3 regions of the Pseudomonas cavernae genome follow, and region 2 is predicted to be linked to each of the others. Evidence: predicted binding sites of a transcription regulator. Region 2 holds the regulator's gene; each other region holds the start of a gene.

Region 1 (6,206 bases), 2.2 Mb from region 2:
GCGCTGAAGTACTACAACCCGGAAGAGCATCCGCGCGTCCAGCAGAGCGAGCTGGACTACATCAACCAGGACGTCGAGCCGCAGCCGGTCAAGGTGCCCTTCAGCCAGATCCTGCGCATGCGCGGCACCTGGGCCTTCGCCCTGGCCTACTCGATCACCGCGCCGGTGTTCTGGTTCTATCTGTACTGGCTGCCACCGTTCCTCAACCAGCAGTACAACCTCGGCATCAGCGTGACGCAGATGGGCATCCCGCTGATCCTGATCTGGCTGACCGCCGACTTCGGCAGCATCGGCGGCGGCGTCTTGTCATCCTGGCTGATAGGCCGCGGCATGCGCGCCACCACCGCGCGCCTGCTGTCCATGCTGGTGTTCGCCTGCACCATCGTCAGCGTGGTGTTCGCCGCCAACGCCAGCGGCCTATGGGTCGCGGTGCTGGCCATCGCCCTGGCCGTCGGCGCGCACCAGGCCTGGACCGCCAACATCTGGAGCCTGGTGATGGACTACACGCCCAAATACATGATGAGCACGGTGTTCGGCTTCGGCGGCATGTGCGCGGCCGTCGGCGGCATGTTCATGACCCAGATCGTCGGCACCGTGCTGACCGTCACCCACAACAACTACGCGGTGCTGTTCACCATGATCCCGGCCATGTACTTCATCGCCCTGGTCTGGCTGTACTTCATGGCCCCGCGCAAGCTGCCGGGCAGCGCCGACTGATATCCCCCAGTGGAGGCCTGGCTCCAGGCCTCCACTGCCCTTGCCCAGGGGGCGTCTCGGAAAACGGAAAAAGTCCTACGCTAAGCCTATCCGCAGCACCCACGCTGCTGCTGGATCGGCGGGCACTTCACCGAACCAAACGAGCAGAACACGCAACAGTCGCCCGGCTTCGGGCGCAGCAGCGCCTTGCAGTGCTGGCACTCGTAGTAGAACTGGCAGGCGTCCGTCGGCATGCTTTCCTGCTTGGCAAAGCCGCAGTGTGGGCAGGTCAGCACGGACTCCAGAACGATGGCGATCATCGCGGCATCACTTCTGCACGGTGGACGGATAGCCCGCGTTCGTCGTCGCCTCGGTCAGCGCCTCCGGCCGGGCCTTGTCGGGGTCATAGGTGACGGTGGCCGTCTTCGTGTCGAAATCGACCTTGACCGCGCTCACGCCGGCCACCTTTTCCAACGACTTCTTGACCGTGATCGGGCATAGCCCGCACGTCATGTTCTGCACATCCAGCGTGACGGTTTTCGGGGGAGCGGCCAACGCCGCCAGAGGAAGGGCGACGAGGGCGGCAATCAGCATTTTGCGCATGGAATGCTCCTTTCAGTAGAACAACGGGGCGAGCCACGGCACGGCCAGCAAGCCGAGCAGCAGAACGGCGACGATCCAGAACGTGAGCCGTTGCCGCCGGATCGTGCGTGGATCGGCGCACGGCGTGCCCGACACGCAGACTTGCGGCACCAGATACAGCTTGCGGAAGGCCAGCCCGAGAAACAGCCACGTCAGGCCGATGAAGAAGGGCCGGTATGGCGCCATCGCTGCCAGACTGCCGACCCACGTACCGCCGATGCCGATGGCCAGCAGAACGAGCGGCCCGACACAGCACACCGACGCGCCGATGGCCGCCAGTGCGCCCGCGATCAGCGAGCCTTTTCCGGTGAGTTGTGCCATGCCTGTCTCCTTGAACCTGTTTGCCCTAGTGTTACTCTAATTCCCGTACCTAGATACGGAATCAAGGAGAGTTTCATGGCGGCAGATCTGAGCATCGGCAAGCTGGCGAAAGCGGCCGGGGTGAACATCGAGACGATCCGCTACTACCAGCGGCGTGGTCTGCTGGATGAGCCAGTCAAGCCGCTGGGCGGCCATCGGCGCTATTCAGCGGATGAGGCCAAGCGCGTGCGCTTTATCAGACGAGCGCAGGCGCTGGGCTTCACGCTGGACGAAGTGGGGGCGCTGTTGACGCTGGATGCGGCGTGCGCCTGCACGGAAACGCGGGCGCTGGCGGCCCGCAAGCTGGCACTGATCGAACAGAAGATGGCCGACCTTGCCGCCATGCGTCAGGTGTTGAGCGGACTGGTGCAGCAGTGCGATGCGGGTGATGGCGGAGCTGACTGCCCGATCATCGACGTGCTGGCTCGGGATTGATGTCAGCTTGAGCTACATCAGCGGGTGTCAGACCAGAGCCGCCAACCGGCGTCCGCTTGCTGCAACAGCCCGACATTTTGCCGTTCAGGCTTGCCGCGCGGCAGACGGGCTGAGCATCTCGATCAAGCGGATCTCGAAGTCGCGTGTCAGATAGTCCATGCGCCGCTCGTGGAAATCCCGCATGTGCGGCAGCGCGGAATGGACATCCAGATGCGCCCTGGACTGCCAGACCTCGTAGAAGATGAACAGCGTCGGGTCCTGCTGGTCGCGCAGCATGTGGTACTCGATGCAGCCGGCCTCGGCCCGGCTCGGCGCCACATAGGCACTGAACAGCGCCGCGAACTCCTCGGCTTTTTCCGGCTGGGTATGGGCATGCAAGATGAATCCGTACAAGTCGCTCATCGCTCTTGCTCCACAGGGGGTTGCTGGAAAGTTTCATCACCTTACAGCAAGGCTTGAGCGCTCATTCATGCCTTTTCAGCAAATATCATTTGCCCCGGACTGGGTGTTTAGGCGCAGTCAGGCTCGCTAGTCTGCCGGCCATCCGAACCTTGCTGAGGCACTCGCCATGAAAAAAGTCCTGCTGCTCAACGGCGGTAAAAAATTCGCCCACTCCGATGGCCGCTACAACGCGACGCTGCATGACGCCGCGGCAAGTTTCTTCGATCGTGCGGGCTTCGACCTGCAAGTCACGCATATCGACGAGGGTTACGACATCGCCGCAGAGGTCGCCAAGTACCGATGGGCCGACGTGATCATCTACCAGATGCCGGGCTGGTGGATGGGCGCGCCCTGGATCGTCAAGAAGTACATGGACGAAGTCTTCACCGCCGGCCACGGCAGCCTCTACGCCAATGACGGCCGCACCCGCGCGGATGCCTCGCAGAAATATGGCAGCGGCGGCCTGCTGCAGGGCAAGCAGTACATGCTTTCCGCGACCTGGAATGCCCCGCAGCAAGCCTTCGACGACCCGGCGGATTTCTTTGCCGGCCAGGGCGTGGACGCCGTCTACTTGCCGTTCCACAAGGCCAACGAGTTCCTCGGCATGCGCGGCTTGCCGACCTTCCTCTGTGTCGATGTGATGAAGGTGCCGGCCATCGAGGCGGACATCGCCCGTTATGAGCAGCATCTGGCGCGGGTGTTCAACGTCGCGGCCTGATGATCACCTCAGCCTGGGTAGAAGCGGCCGGGCCGAGCTTCCGCACGCAGCTTCATCGCGGAACAGCACCTGTGCCGGCTCGAAGAGGACTCATGCACATGACCGGCTTGCGCCAGAGCATAGGGTCCGCTTGCGCAATTGCGCCTCACCTGACCGCCGCTTGCATTGCCACTGAACAGGCATTTGCATTCGATGCAACCACGCATTGGCGAAGTGGATGAGCACTTCCGCAGGCCGCCCGACCGGCTCAAAACGCCCCCATACAGGTAGTCCGTTCCGTCTTCCGTGATGCTCGTTACGGCTGATCTAGTTTCGCGTCCGTGGGGGGCTTGCTTCACTCGGTTGAGATTCTGGCATATGGCTTGCTGAGCATTCGCAGCAGAGCGCTCTCCAACGGCGGAGGCAGTTCATAGACGAAGGCGTCGTTTCCGGCTACCCAACCCGTGGTGGCTGGGGCGGCGCCTTTTTTGTTCACCGGCGGAACAACACCACATGAGCGAAAACAGCAGCATCCGTAGCGACAACTTGGCCTGGGTCGCAGGCAGCGACGCCCCGGAAAAGAGCACCCTGGAGCTGGGCTTCATGGCCCTCAGCGACTCGGCCTCGTTGATAGTCGCGGCCACCCAGGGTTTCGCCCAGCCCTACGGGCTGACGCTCAACCTGAGGCGCCAGGCCTCCTGGGCCACCCTGCGCGACAAGCTGTTATCCGGCGAGCTGGACGCCGCCCAGGCGCTCTACGGCCAGGTCTACGGTATCCACCTGGGTCTCGGCGGCACGGCCGCCGACATGGCCATCCTCATGGGGCTGTGCCAGAACGGCCAGGCGATCAACCTGTCCGAGCCGCTCAAGCAGGCCGGGGTGACCACAGCCGAAGCGCTGGCCGCGCGCGTACGCCAGGCCGGTGCAAAACTCACCTTCGCCCAGACCTTCCCCACTGGCACCCACGCCATGTGGCTGTATTACTGGCTGGCGAGTCAGGGCATCCACCCGCTGGAAGATGTGCACACCGTGGTCGTGCCACCCGCGCAGATGGTCGCCCACCTCCAGGCTGCGCGTATCGACGGTTTCTGCGCCGGCGGCCCCTGGGGTGCGCTGGCGGTGGAAGAACAGCAGGGTTTCACCCTGGCCACCAGCCAGATAATCTGGGCCGACCACCCGGAAAAGGTGCTGGGCTGTACCCGGGCGTTCGCCCTGCAGTACCCCAACACCGCACGCGCCCTGACCATGGCCGTACTGGAAGCCAGCCGCTTCATCGATGCCAACGAGGAGAACAAACGCAGTACCGCGCAGCTGATCTGCGCGAGCGAGTACGTCGACGCACCGCTCTCGGCCATCCAGCCGCGCTTTCTCGGTCACTACGAAGATGGCCTCGGCTACGCCTGGCGGGACGCCCATCCGCTGCGCTTCTTCGCCGGCGGCGAAGTGACCATGCCCTGGCTGTCCGACGGCATCTGGTTCATGACCCAGTTCCGGCGCTGGGGCCTGCTCAAGGATGACCCGGACTTCCTCGGCATCGCCCGCCAGGTTCACCAGCTGGACCTCTATCGGCAAGCGGCCGAAGCGCTGGGCATCGCCGTGCCGGAACAGCCCATGCGCAGTTCCACCCTGCACGATGGCAGCACCTGGGACGGCAGCGATCCGGCCGCCTATGCCCGCAGCTTCGCCATTCACGCGCGCAGCCGCAGCGCCGCCTCCTTCGCCCTGTAACGGTTGGAGAAGAACGCCAGATGCTCCGCATTCTCCTGATCAACGACACCCCGAAGAAGGTTGTGCGCCTGGAATCCGCGTGGGCCGACAGCGCCGCCCAGCTCGACATCTTCAACGACTCCAAGGAATCAGCAGCCTAACCCACCCTGCCCGACCCCCATCCTTGCCCGATGCACGGCCGGCGGGTGTTAGGCGAAGAGTAACAAGCTGGCATCAGGCACCACGTAAAGACTTCATAAACCCGGCCAGCATCCTTGCACGATGTCCGGAACGGAGATCATCGACGGGGTGGCCTATGCGCAGTCGTGGCATTGCAGGGTGGTGTAGTCAGCAGCTATGGCCAAAGACTCTTGTCCTTGTTTCTGACTATCTGAAAGGACTTGAATGCAGTCCTAACTTTAAAACACTCAACACCGCTGGATCGAGGGCCTAGTTTTTCGGAAAGTTGGGGTTGAGTGATCTTTGAGTTGCACCCAACAATAACCTGCTTCAACTCACCTATATCTGAGAAATCCCTAAAATACAGATCACCTTCTTTCTCAGATTCGCTCAGTAGCAATATTCGACGAACCTCTTTCTCGTATCGCCACTGGGAGTGCTTGATAAGAAGCAGTTTATGCATAGTGTCAAAGCGTTGCTGCTTGGCCATATCGATGTATCGAGGAATGTCAAAATCTATTCTACCGAATCTATATTCGACATCCGTGACTTTGCTAGCTGGAACATCAAATCCCAGACACACTCCTCTGTGCTTGTTAGCATAGTGCCCCCACTGCACAGGGCTGCGGAAGGACTTGCTGAAGCAAATGAAACCGAACTGTTTGGCGGCACTCTCTTTGAATTTCTTGATATGCCCCCTGATATCACGATCAGGCGATGAGTACGCTAAAAGTTCAAATGGATCATTCAAGTCCAATATCGTCGCAACTTTTAGCCTCGACTTCTCAATATTCTGAAGCCCAAATTCTTCATTGCAGAAGTGATAAACACGCCGCGTACTCATCCTTCCCATTTCCTAGTTTCCGGCCCATGCCGGGCTCCAAAACCTACCCCACTCCATGCCATAGCGCCACTACGGCGAAGGATTAGCCATGCCTGAAAATCGCACCGCTCCCCGCGAGCGCCCCATCCTGTTCAGCGGCCCCATGGTCCGCGCCATCCTGGAAGGCCGGAAAGCGGTAATCCCACCTCCGAGGGTGGATCGATA
Region 2 (6,206 bases):
AGTGCCGAGCTGGCCGGCGGGCTGTTCGGCCATTTTCTCGCGGCGATCTCCGGCGGCAACCTCTATCGCCAGTCGTCCTTCCTCGAAGGCAGCCTGGGCCAGCAGCTGTTCCCTAGCTGGCTGTCCCTCGACGAGCGCCCGCACATCCCGCGCGCACTGGGCAGTGCCAGCTTCGATGGCGATGGCCTGGCGACCTATGACAAGCACTTCGTCGAGCAGGGCGTGCTGCGTTCCTACATCCTCGGCACCTATTCCGGGCGCAAGCTCGGCCTGCCCAGCACGGCCAACGCCGGTGGCGTGCACAACCTGTTCGTCAGCCATGGCGACGAGGACCAGGCCGCGCTGCTCAAGCGCATGGGCCGCGGCTTGCTGGTCACCGAACTGATGGGTCAGGGGCTGAATCTGGTGACCGGCGACTACTCGCGCGGCGCCGGCGGCTATTGGGTGGAGAACGGCGAAATCCAGTTCCCGGTGCAGGAGGTGACCATCGCCGGCAACCTACGCGAGATGTTCCAGCAGATCGTGGCGGTGGGCGGCGATCTCGAGCTGCGCGGCAATATCCGCAGCGGCTCGGTGCTGATCGAGCGGATGACGGTGGCCGGCAGCTAAGCCGGCGCCATGAAAAAGGGGCTGCACAGCTAGGCTGGCAGCCCCTTTTTCATTGGCTGCGCTTACTCGCCTTCGTCAAACCTGTTGTTGATCAGCTCGATCAACGCATTCAGCGCCTCGTTTTCCTGCTCGCCCTCGGTGTGCAGGTGAATGCCGGTGCCCTTGCCGGCGGCCAACATCATCACCGACATGATGCTTTTGCCATCGACGCAGCTTTCCGGGCTGCGGCCGATGCGCACCCGACACGGGAAGCGGCCCGCGACGCCGACGAACTTGGCGGCGGCGCGGGCGTGCAGGCCGAGCTTGTTGATGATGGTGATTTCGCAGGCAGGCATCGCGGTAAGAATCCTTAGCTGAGGTCGCGGTGGCGAACCTGGACATTCTTCAGAGGCTGTTTGAGGGCTTGGCCGAGGCGCTCGGCCAGGTACACCGAGCGATGATGGCCGCCGGTGCAACCAATGGCGATCGTCACATAGGCACGATTGCTGGCGGCGAAGCGCGGCAACCATTTGTTCAGGTAGGCGAGGATGTCTTGGTACATCTCTTCGACGTCCGGCTGCGCCGTCAGGTAGTCGACCACCGGTTGCTCCAATCCTGAATGGTCGCGCAGTTCGGGCTTCCAGTAGGGATTGGGCAGGCAGCGCACGTCGAACACCAGGTCGGCGTCCACCGGCATGCCGCGCTTGAAACCGAAGGATTCGACCAGGAAGGCCGTACCCGGTTCGGGTTTGTTCAGCAGGCGCAGCTTGAGGGTGTCGCGTAGCTGATAGAGGTTGAGATGGGTGGTGTCGATCTTCAGATCGGCGAGGTCGGCGATCGGCCCCAGCAGGTTGGCCTCATCCGCGATCGCCTCGGCCAGCGGCCGATTCTCGTTGGTCAGCGGGTGGCGCCGGCGGGTCTCGGAGAAGCGCTTGAGCAGGGTGGCGTCGTCGGCGTCGAGGTACAACACGTCGCAGTTGATATGGCGGGCGCGCACCTCGGCGAGCAGTTCGGGGAAGCGCTTGAGCTGGCTGGGCAGGTTGCGCGCATCGATCGACACGGCCACCAGCGGTTCGAGCAGCTCGGTGTGCAGCAGGGCGCGTTCGGCGAGTTCCGGCAGCAAGGTGGCCGGCAGGTTGTCGATGCAGTAGAAGCCGTTGTCCTCAAGGACATCGAGGGCGGTGCTCTTGCCTGAGCCGGAGCGGCCGCTGACGATGATCAAGCGCATGAGGAGACTTCCTTAGGAACCGTTCTGAACGTCCACAACGACCTGATACAGGCTGTCGCTGCTCTGGGCATGGCGCAGGCGCTCACGTACGTCGCTGCGGTCCAGCATGCTGGCGATCTGCCGCAGCAATTCCAGGTGTTCGTCGGTGGCCGCTTCCGGTACCAGCAGGACGAACAGCAGGTCCACCGGTGCGCCGTCGATGGCATCGAAGTCGACCGGGGCTTCCAGGCGCAGCAGCGCGCTGATTGGCGCGGCACAGCCCGGCAGGCGGCAGTGGGGGATGGCGATGCCGTTGCCGAAACCGGTCGAGCCGAGTTTTTCGCGGGCCACCAGGCTTTCGAAAATATCTTGGCCATCGAGGTCGGGCAATTCGCGGGCGACCAAGTTGGCGATTTGTTCCAGTACACGTTTTTTACTGCCGCCCGGCACGTTCACCAGGGAACGGCCGGGGGTCAGGATGTGCTCGAGTCGAATCATGGGTAGGGAATGGTGTCAGCGCGCCGGGGCGCCTTGCAGGCGACCCTGCTGCTTTTCCTTGTGCTTGATGAGTTGGCGGTCGAGCTTGTCGGTGAGTAGATCGATTGCTGCGTACATGTCTTCGTGTTCGGCATTGGCGACGACTTCGCCGCCGGCGATGTGCAGGGTCGCTTCGATTTTCTGTCTGAGCTTCTCGACCGTCATGGTGACCTGCACGTTGGTGATTTTGTCGAAGTGGCGCTCCAGTCGTCCGAGTTTTTCGCCGACATAGTCGCGTAGGGTGTCGGTCACATCCAGTTGATGTCCACTGATGTTGACTTGCATACCGCGTTCTCCTTATTGCCGTGTGTAAAAACAGGCTAACGGGCCTGTCACCGGAACACTTTGGCCTGGATCAATGTTGCCGTCACATCAGTCGCTTGCGTTCGCTGGAAGGCGCTATTCCGAGGGATTCACGGTATTTGGCGACGGTGCGACGGGCTACTTGAATGCCCTGTGCTTCCAGTAAACCAGCGATCTTGCTGTCGCTCAACGGCTTTTTCGCATTTTCCGCAGCGACCAGTTTTTTGATGATCGCGCGGATTGCGGTGGAGGAGCATTCGCCGCCTTCGGCGGTGCTGACGTGGCTGGAGAAGAAGTATTTCAACTCGTAAATGCCACGCGGCGTGTGCATGAATTTCTGCGTGGTGACCCGGGAAATGGTCGATTCGTGCATGCCCACGGCTTCGGCGATGTCGTGCAGCACCAGCGGCTTCATCGCCTCGTCGCCATAGTCGAGGAAGCCACGCTGATGTTCGACGATCTGGGTGGCGACCTTCATCAGCGTCTCGTTGCGACTTTGCAGGCTCTTGATGAACCAGCGTGCTTCCTGCAGCTGATTGCGCATGAAGGTGTTGTCGGCGCTGGCATCGGCGCGGCGCACGAAACTGGCGTATTGCGGGTTGACCCGCAGGCGCGGCATGGCTTCCTGGTTCAGCTCCACCAGCCAGCGGTCGTTATGTTTGCGCACAATGACGTCGGGCACCACGTATTCCGCCTCGCTCGACTCGATCTGCGAGCCGGGGCGCGGGTTGAGGCTCTGGATCAGCTCGATGACCTGACGCAGCTCGTCTTCCTTGAGGCGCATGCGGCGCATCAACTGGCTGTAGTCGCGGCCGCCGAGCAGGTCGAGGTAGTCGCCGGCCAGGCGCTGGGCCTCGCTCAGCCAGGGGGTCTTGGCCGACAGCTGGCGTAGTTGCAGGAGCAGGCATTCGCGCAGGTCGCGCGCGCCGATGCCGGCCGGCTCGAATTGCTGGATGCGATGCAGCACCGCTTCCACTTCGTCCAGTTCGATGTCCAGCTCCGGGTCGAAGGCTTCGAGCACTTCCTGCAGGCTTTCCTCCAGATAGCCCTGGTCGTTGATGCAGTCGATCAGGGTGACGGCGATCAGGCGGTCCTTGTCGGACATCGGCGCCAGGTTGAGCTGCCACAATAAGTGGGTTTGCAGGCTTTCGCCGGACGAGGTGCGGGTGGTGAAGTCCCACTCGTCATCATCGTTGCTGGGCAGGCTGCTGGCGCTGGTCTGGTAGATGTCTTCCCAGGCGGTGTCGACGGGCAGTTCGCTGGGGATGCGTTCGTTCCATTCGCCTTCCTCCAAGTTGTCGACCGATGAGTTGACTTCCTGGTAGCTGCTTTCCGCGAAGGACTCGCTCTGCTCGGCGGGAGCACTCGGAGTGTCGGCGCCATCGGCCAGTGGATCGGCATTGTCGAAGTCGTCGCCATCTTCCTGGCGTTCGAGCATCGGGTTCGATTCCAGGGCTTCCTGAATCTCTTGTTGCAGATCCAGGGTCGACAGCTGGAGGAGGCGGATGGCTTGTTGCAGCTGCGGTGTCATCGTCAGCTGCTGGCCCATCTTAAGGACTAGCGATGGTTTCATGGCAGAGGGCTTAGTACCTTATTCGCCGGCGCCGAGGCGCCATCCACTACGGGGCGCCGGGGTGCCGTCAGGAAGCAAATTATATGCCTGATCCTTAGGCGTTTTCCTAGTCTACTGCCGCCTTGTCGCGCACCGGCCGTACTACAGGCGGAATTCGTGACCCAGGTAGACTTCTTTCACCAATTGGTTGGCCAGGATCGTCTCGGCATCGCCCTCGGCGATCAATTGGCCATCGTTGACGATGTAGGCCGTCTCACAGATATCCAGGGTTTCCCGTACGTTGTGATCGGTGATCAGGACGCCAATGCCTTTGGCCTTGAGGTGGTGGATGATCTGCTTGATGTCGCCAACCGAAATGGGGTCGACGCCGGCAAAGGGTTCGTCGAGGAGGATGAACTTCGGGGCGGTGGCCAGGGCGCGGGCAATTTCTACGCGCCGGCGCTCGCCGCCAGACAGGCTCATGCCGAGGTTGTCGCGGATATGGCTGATGTGGAATTCCTGCAGCAGGTTTTCCAACTCCTTGCGTCGTCCGGCGCGGTCGAGGTCCTGGCGGGTTTCTAGGATCGCCATGATGTTGTCGGCGACTGACAGCTTGCGAAAAATCGAGGCTTCCTGCGGCAGGTAGCCAATCCCGGCGCGTGCGCGGCCATGCATGGGCAGGTGGGTGACGTCCTGTTGATCGATGCGCACACGGCCCTGATCGGCGCCGACCAGGCCGACGATCATGTAGAAGCAGGTGGTCTTGCCGGCGCCGTTGGGGCCGAGCAGGCCGACGATCTGCCCACTTTCGATCGACAGGCTGACGTCGCGGACAACCTGGCGGCCTTTGTAGCTTTTTGCCAGGTGCTGGGCTTTCAGGGTGGCCATTACTGCGGCGCCTGCTGGTCGGCGGGTTTTTTCTTCGGTTGGATGACCATGTCGATGCGCGGGCGCGGGGTGGTCACGTTGGTGCCCGTGGCGCGGCCGGCGTTGACGATCTGGCGCTGGGTGTCATAGACGATCTTCTCGCCCTCGAAGGTGTTGCCTTCCTGAATCACCTTGGCCTGGTCGATCAGGACGATGCGGTCCTTGCTGGCGAAGTACTGGATGGTCAGGCCATAGGCCTTGACGATTTCCTTGTCGACCTCCGGTTTCTGCTCGTAGTAGGCCGGTTTGCCCACCGAGGTGAACACGTCGATGTCGCCTTCGGCGGTCTGGGTGATGGTCACCGTGTCGCCGGTGATCTTCATGCTGCCCTGAGTGATGATCACGCCGCCACGGTACACCGCGACGCCTTGCTTGTCGTCCAACTCGGCGCTGTCGGCCTGCACGCGGATCGGCTGTTCGCGGTCGGTCGGTAGTGCCCAGGCGCTGGTGCTCGCAATGGTGGCACCCAGGCTGAAGAGCAGGGGCAGGGTGCGGAGGGAGAACTGGTTAACGAACCTCATGCTGGCCTCTTACGTTGGACAGCAGGAGCACCCGGCTGTCTTTCAAATACGCTTTCATTCCATTAGCCGTGGTCACCCCGTTGGCGGCCTCGATTCTAACGGCTTGCTGGGTCTGCGCATATTCCTTGTCGGGGAACACGGTCATGCGGCTGGTGGTAATGATGGTCGGGCGACCCTTAGCGTCGGTGCGTTCGACGCGTACGGCATCGATCAGTTCGACCTCCTGACCGTTGGGTGACACTTCGGCGCGCTCGCTGCGCACGTGCCAGGGCAATGGCGTGCCACGGTAGAGTTGCAGGTCCGGCTGGGACACTAGGCTGACATCGCTAGCCTTGAGGTGCTCGATCTTGGTCCCGGTCATCTCGTAATGCAGTTTGCCGTCGGCCTGATACTGCACGGTGCGGGCGTTGACCGCATAGAAGTCGATGGCGGTGTCGGCGCCGGTGTTGGCCACCTTGTCGTTTTCCGGGGCGATGTTCCAGTAGCCAAGCGCCACCAGCAGTGCGGCGGCGAGGCCAAAGAACAGGGTGAGAAGCAGTTTGCGCAGCATGCTCGGCTCTACAGGTAGGCG
Region 3 (6,206 bases), 2.1 Mb from region 2:
ACATACTGCAGGGCCACGTCGAGGAAGCGGTCGGTAACCTTGGTCAGCTTGGCGAACAGGTTGCGCCCCTCCTGCGGACTGTGGGCCATGTTGGCCAGCACGCGGAAGCGGCTCATGCCGTGATCGCGGTTGAGCAGTTTGATCAGCGCATAGGCGTCGGTGATCGAGGTCGGTTCGTCGCACACCACCACCAGCACTTCCTGGGCGGCGCGGACGAAGCTGACCACCGCGTCGCTGATACCGGCGGCGGTATCGATGATCAGCACATCGAGGTTGTCGCTGATATCGCTGAAGGCCTGGATCAGCCCGGCGTGTTGCATATGCGACAGCTGCACCATGCTCTGGGTGCCGGAAGCCGCCGGCACCACGCGAATGCCGCCGGGGCCCGGGATGATCACGTCACGCAGATCGCATTCACCGCTGACCACATCGGCCAGCGTGCGCTTGGGCGTCAAGCCCAGCAGCACATCGACGTTGGCCAGGCCGAGGTCGGCGTCCATCAGCATCACCCGGCGACCGAGGTCGGCCAGGGCCAGGGACAGATTCACCGAGACGTTGGTCTTGCCCACGCCACCTTTGCCGCCGGTCACGGCGATCACCTGTACGGGGTGCATTCCCATGTTAGTTCCACACCTTGTCATGCTTCATTTGGCTGCTTCCGTTCTGTCCGTCGCGAGATCTAGCCGACCCGGCGCTGCGAGCTTTGATAGAGACCGGCGAACATTTCCGCCATGACATCTTCGCTCGGCTCTTCCGCGGTCTGCAGGCTGACGGCGCGACTGACCAGTTGATGGCTGCGGGGGACCTGCAGATCGTCCGGAATCCGCGGCCCATCGGCGAGATAGGCTACCGGCAGATGCTGACCGATAGCCAGCCCTAGCACCTCGCCGAGGCTCGCGGCCTCATCCGCCTTGGTGATGATGCAGCCGGACAGTCCGCAACGTTTGTAGCTATGGTACGCCGCCTTGAGCACCTGGCTCTGGCTGGTGGCAGCCATGACCAGGTAATTCCTGGCCTTGATGCCACGTCCCGCCAGGGCTTCCAGCTGCAGGCACAGGGCCGGATCGTTGGCCGGCAGACCGGCGGTATCGATCAGCACCAGGCGCTTGCGCGCCAGCGGCGCCAGGGCCTGGAGCAGCGACTGGCCGGGGTCGACCTGGGTCACCGAGACATTGAGGATGCGCCCGAGCGTCTTCAGTTGCTCCTGGGCGCCAATACGGAAGCTGTCCATGCTGACCAGGGCGACATTCTGCGCGCCGTACTTAAGCACATAACGCGCCGCCAGCTTGGCCAAGGTGGTGGTCTTGCCCATGCCGGCGGGGCCGACCAGGGCTATCACCCCGCCCTCTTCCAGCGGCTCTTCCTTCGGCGTGCGGATGGCCTGGGCCAGATGCGCGAGCAGCATGCGCCAGGCCTGACGCGGCTCGGCAATGCCGGCCACGCGCTCCAGCAGGCTGCGCGACAGCTCGGCGGGCAGGCCCATGCGCTGCAGGCGGCGCCATAGGCTGGCCTGCTGCGGACGGCGATTCTGCATCTGCCCCCAGGCCATGGAGCCGAGCTGCACTTCGATCAGCTCGCGCAGGCCATGCAGTTCGGAACGCATGGCCTCGAGGGCATGCTGGTCGGTGGCGGCAGCCAGCACCGGGGCGGCGGCGGCCGGCGCCGGACGCTCGGGGCGCAGCGGCGAAGCCAGCAGTTCGGGGGCGACAATGGATTCGTTGGCGAACAGCTGGCCATCCTTGAGCGCCTCACCCTGCTCACGGTAGGCCAGTTCCGCTTGCGCCGAGGCGATCTTCGCCTGGGTCTTGCGCAGCTCGGCCTCCAGCGCCGGGTTCGGCTGCAGCGGCGCGGCGGGCACCTGGTAGTCCAGCGCGGCGGTCAGCTCGACACCACCGGCGACCCGGCGGGTGCCGATGATCGAGGCGTCGGCGCCCAGCTCATCGCGAACCAGCTTCATGGCTTGACGCATATCGGCGGCGAAGAAGCGTTTGACTTGCATGGCCTATAAACCTCAGTTCTGTCCCACGGTGGCGACGATGGTGACCTGCTTGTTGTCCGGTATTTCCTGGTACGCCAGCACGTGCATGTTCGGCACTGCCAGGCGAGCAAAACGCGAGAGCATCGCCCGAACCGGACCGGCTACCAGCAGAATCGCCGGCTTGCCGAGCATTTCCTGGCGCTGCGCGGCGTCCACCAGCGAACGTTGCAGCTTCTCGGCCATGCCAGGCTCGAGGAGGATGCCGTCCTCGGCGCCTTGACCGGCCTTCTGCAAGCTATTGAGCAATATCTGTTCCAACCTTGGTTCGAGGGTGATCACAGGCAGCTCCGGCTCTAGTCCCACAAGGCTTTGCACGATTGCCCGGGATAGTGCGACGCGAACCGCGGCGATCATCGCGGCGGGATCTTGACTCTTCGAGGCGACGTTGGAGATGGCCTCGGCGATCGAACGGATGTCGCGCACCGGCACCTGCTCCTGCAGCAGCGCCTGCAGCACCTTCAGCAGGGTCGACAGCGAGACCATGCCCGGCACCAGCTCTTCCGCCAGCTTCGGTGAGTTCTTCGCCAGCACCTGCAGCAGCTGTTGGACCTCCTCGTGACCGAGCAGTTCATGGGCGTGCTTGTGCAGCACCTGGTTGAGGTGGGTGGCGACCACAGTGCTGGCGTCGACCACGGTGTAGCCGAGCGACTGCGCCTGATCGCGCTGGGCGGCATCGATCCACACCGCCTCGAGACCGAACGCCGGATCTTTGGCGGCCACGCCGTTGAGGCTGCCGAACACCTGGCCCGGGTTGATCGCCAGCTCGCGGTCCGGATAGACCTCGGCCTCGGCGACGCTGACGCCCATCAACGTCAACCGATAGGCGTTGGGCAGCAGATCGAGGTTGTCGCGGATATGCACCGAGGGCATGAGAAAGCCCATCTCCTGCGAGAGCTTCTTACGCACGCCCTTGATCCGCGCCAGCAATTGCCCACCCTGGTTGCGGTCGACCAGCGGGATCAGCCGATAGCCGACCTCCAGGCCGACCATGTCCACCGGAGTGACGTCGTCCCAACCCAGCTCCTTGATCTCCTGGGCCTTCTGCGCCGGCAGCAACTCCTGCTGGCGCTGCACTTCCTGTTCGGCCTGGACCTTGGTCTGCCGCTGCTTGTTGGCGATCCAGTAAGCGCCGCCAGCGGCAATCAGGCCGAGGCCGAGGAACGACACGTGGGGCATTCCCGGCACCAGGCCCATGGCGATCAGGATCGCCGCCGACACCGCGAGCGCCTTGGGCGAGGCGAACATCTGCCGGTTGACCTGCTGGCCCATGTCCTCGGAGCTGGACACCCGCGTGACCATGATCGCCGCCGCAGTCGACAGCAGCAGCGACGGCATCTGCGCCACCAGACCGTCGCCGATGGTCAGCAGGGCGTAAACCTTGCCGGCATCGGCGAAGCTCATCGAGTGCTGCAGCACGCCGATGGCCACGCCGCCGATCAGGTTGATGAACAGGATCAGCAGGCCGGCGACCGCGTCACCGCGGACGAACTTGCTGGCACCGTCCATCGAGCCATAGAAGTCGGCCTCCTGAGCCACCTCGGTGCGGCGCTTCTTGGCTTCCGCCTGATCGATCAGGCCGGCGTTGAGGTCGGCGTCGATGGCCATCTGCTTGCCCGGCATGGCATCCAGGGTGAAACGCGCGCTGACCTCGGAGATCCGCCCGGCGCCCTTGGTGACCACCACGAAGTTGATGATCATGAGGATGGCGAACACCACCACACCGACCACGTAGTTGCCGCCGATGACCACCTCACCGAAGGCCTGAATCACCTTACCGGCCGCTTCGTGGCCATTGTGGCCATGCAGCAGCACCACGCGGGTGGAGGCGACGTTGAGCGCCAGACGCAACAGAGTGGCGACCAGCAGGATGGTCGGGAACACGGCGAAATCCAGCGGCCGCAAGGCATACACGCAGACCAGCAGGACCACGATCGACAGGGCGATGTTGAAGGTGAACAGCACGTCGAGCAGGAACGGCGGCACCGGCAGCATCATCATGGCGAGCATCACCAGCAGCAGCAGCGGCACCCCGAGGTTGCCATGGCGCAACCCGGCGAGGTTGCTGCGCATATTGCCGATCACCTGCGAACGATCTACTGCCACGTCCCTACCCCGACTGATCCAATCTTTTGACGCGAAAGCGCCTTATGCCGGGGTTAGGGCAAGAAGCATTCCAACTTTGCGCCGGGGAGTCCGTAGGATGGGTTGAGCGCAGCGATACCCATCAACTCCACCCGCATGGGTATCGCCTACGGCTCAACCCATCCTACGGCGCTGGCCGAGACGCCGATCTATACCGGCGGGATTAGGGTGAGGGGCGATTGAGACGTGAGCAGCGAACGCCCACCTAGGCCCCGTTTGACGCATCACTCGTCGCGGCGCAAATCCGCCGGGATCGGCAGATCCGGCAAAGGCGCCGGGCGCTTGCCCTTGCCGGTCTTGAACTGCTTGAGCTGATAGACATAGGCCAGCACCTGGGCCACCGCCAGGTACAGGCCGGCGGGGATTTCCTGATCCAGTTCGGTGGAGTAATACACCGAGCGCGCCAGGGCCGGCGACTCCAGCAGCATGACCTGATGCTCCTGGGCGATCTCGCGGATCTTCAGCGCCAGGAAGTCTCCGCCCTTGGCCAGCAGCACCGGCGCGCTGCCCTTGGCGGGGTCGTACTTGAGCGCCACGGCGAAGTGCGTCGGGTTGGTGATCACCACGTCGGCCTGCGGCACGGCGGCCATCATCCGTCGCTCGGCCATCTCCCGCTGCATCTGGCGCACGCGCTGCTTGACCTCGGGTTTACCCTCGCTGTCCTTGTATTCGTCGCGCACTTCCTGCTTGGTCATCATCAGCTTCTGCTTGTTGTCCCAGAGCTGAAACGGCACATCCACGGCGGCGATCAGGATGATCCCGCAGGACATCCACAGCGCGCTCCAGCCGACCACCTGGACGCTGTGCAGGATGGCCATTTCCAGCGGCTCCTGGGCCATCGCCAGCAAATCGTCGCGGTCGCTGGAGAGCACCAGCAGCGCCACCAACAGCACCACCGAGAATTTGGCCAAGGCCTTGAGCAACTCCGCCAGCGCCTTGGCCGAGAACATGCGTTTGAGCCCGGCCAGCGGGTTCATCCGGCTGAACTTGGGCTGCAGCGCCTCGACGGAAAACAGCCAGCCGCCCAGAGCGATCGGGCCGACGATGGAGGCGATCAGCAGGGTGAAGAACAGCGGCAGCAGCGCCTCGAAGGCCATCTTCGCCGACGCCGCCAGCCACAGGATCATGGCCTGATCGTTGAGCAGAACCTCGCGCGGCAGGCTGAAGTTGGCGCGCATGATCTGCAGCAGCACATCGGCCAGGCTGCCGCCAGTGGCCAGCAGCCCACCGGTGCCGGCGAGCAGGATGGCCAGGGTGTTGAGCTCGCGGGAACGGGCGATCTGGCCCTTTTCCCGCGATTCGCGCAGGCGTTTCTCTGTGGGCTGTTCGCTCTTGTCGGCGCCGCTCTCGCTTTCGGCCATCAGCGCGGGCTCCTCATCAGCGCAACTGGGCCATGTCACGCAGCAGTTGCAGGGCCTCGCTGGCCAGCAACTGGTACTGGGCGAGGATATCGGCGAGACCGATCCAGACGATCACCAGGCCGACCACCAGGGTCAGCGGGAAGCCGATGGAGAAGATGTTCAGCTGCGGCGCCGCGCGGGTCATCACGCCGAAGGCGAGGTTGACCACCAGCAAGGCGGTGATCGCCGGCAACACCAGCAGCAGGCCGGCACCGAGCACCCAGCCGAGCTTGTTGGCCAGCTCCCAGTAATGCGTGGTCAGAAAACCGCCGCCCACCGGCAGGGTGACGAAGCTCTCGGTGAGCACCTCGAGCACCACCAGATGGCCGTTCATGGCGAGGAACAGCAGCGTCACCAGCATGGTGAAGAACTGTCCGATCACCGCCACCGACACGCCGTTGGTGGGATCGACCATGGAGGCGAAGCCGAGGCCCATCTGGGTGGCGACAATCTGCCCGGCGATCACGAACGCATGGAAGAACAGCTGCAGGGCGAAACCCAGCATGGCGCCGATCAGCACCTCCTGGGCGATCAGCAGGAACGCCTGCAGGCTGATCGCATCGACGCTCGGCATCGGTGGCAGGGTCGGCATGATCACCACGCCGATCGCCAGCGCCAGGTACAGG

Evidence for each region. The regulator sigma-54, encoded in region 2, starts transcription at its own class of promoters, with help from an activator protein. The targets are predictions, from matches to a motif close to ANTGGCATNNANNTTGCTNT.
Region 1: a site for sigma-54 is predicted at 3,642-3,661, ahead of D3880_RS08755 (CmpA/NrtA family ABC transporter substrate-binding protein). Genes of this name have one in related genera too.
Region 3: a site for sigma-54 is predicted at 4,197-4,216, ahead of flhA (flagellar biosynthesis protein FlhA). Genes of this name have one in related genera too.

What each region holds. Positions count from the first base shown of each region.
Region 1 is NZ_CP032419.1:1,894,291-1,900,496, reverse strand. It holds gene D3880_RS08790 (MFS transporter) at 1-717, shown strand, start outside; gene D3880_RS08785 (GDCCVxC domain-containing (seleno)protein) at 804-1,016, opposite strand; gene merP (mercury resistance system periplasmic binding protein MerP) at 1,024-1,299, opposite strand; gene D3880_RS08775 (mercuric transporter MerT family protein) at 1,312-1,659, opposite strand; gene merR (Hg(II)-responsive transcriptional regulator) at 1,735-2,133, shown strand; gene D3880_RS08765 (putative quinol monooxygenase) at 2,218-2,535, opposite strand; gene mdaB (NADPH:quinone oxidoreductase MdaB) at 2,702-3,292, shown strand; gene D3880_RS08755 (CmpA/NrtA family ABC transporter substrate-binding protein) at 3,785-4,999, shown strand; gene D3880_RS08750 (DUF2971 domain-containing protein) at 5,334-6,002, opposite strand.
Region 2 is NZ_CP032419.1:4,071,857-4,078,062, reverse strand. It holds gene pmbA (metalloprotease PmbA) at 1-609, shown strand, start outside; gene D3880_RS18565 (HPr family phosphocarrier protein) at 672-944, opposite strand; gene rapZ (RNase adapter RapZ) at 959-1,816, opposite strand; gene ptsN (PTS IIA-like nitrogen regulatory protein PtsN) at 1,829-2,293, opposite strand; gene hpf (ribosome hibernation-promoting factor, HPF/YfiA family) at 2,309-2,617, opposite strand; gene D3880_RS18545 (RNA polymerase factor sigma-54) at 2,700-4,208, opposite strand; gene lptB (LPS export ABC transporter ATP-binding protein) at 4,350-5,075, opposite strand; gene lptA (lipopolysaccharide transport periplasmic protein LptA) at 5,075-5,635, opposite strand; gene lptC (LPS export ABC transporter periplasmic protein LptC) at 5,622-6,185, opposite strand; gene D3880_RS18525 (KdsC family phosphatase) at 6,194-6,206, opposite strand, start outside.
Region 3 is NZ_CP032419.1:1,982,923-1,989,128, reverse strand. It holds gene fleN (flagellar synthesis regulator FleN) at 1-620, opposite strand, end outside; gene flhF (flagellar biosynthesis GTPase FlhF) at 680-1,999, opposite strand; gene flhA (flagellar biosynthesis protein FlhA) at 2,012-4,108, opposite strand; gene flhB (flagellar biosynthesis protein FlhB) at 4,405-5,541, opposite strand; gene fliR (flagellar biosynthetic protein FliR) at 5,558-6,206, opposite strand, start outside.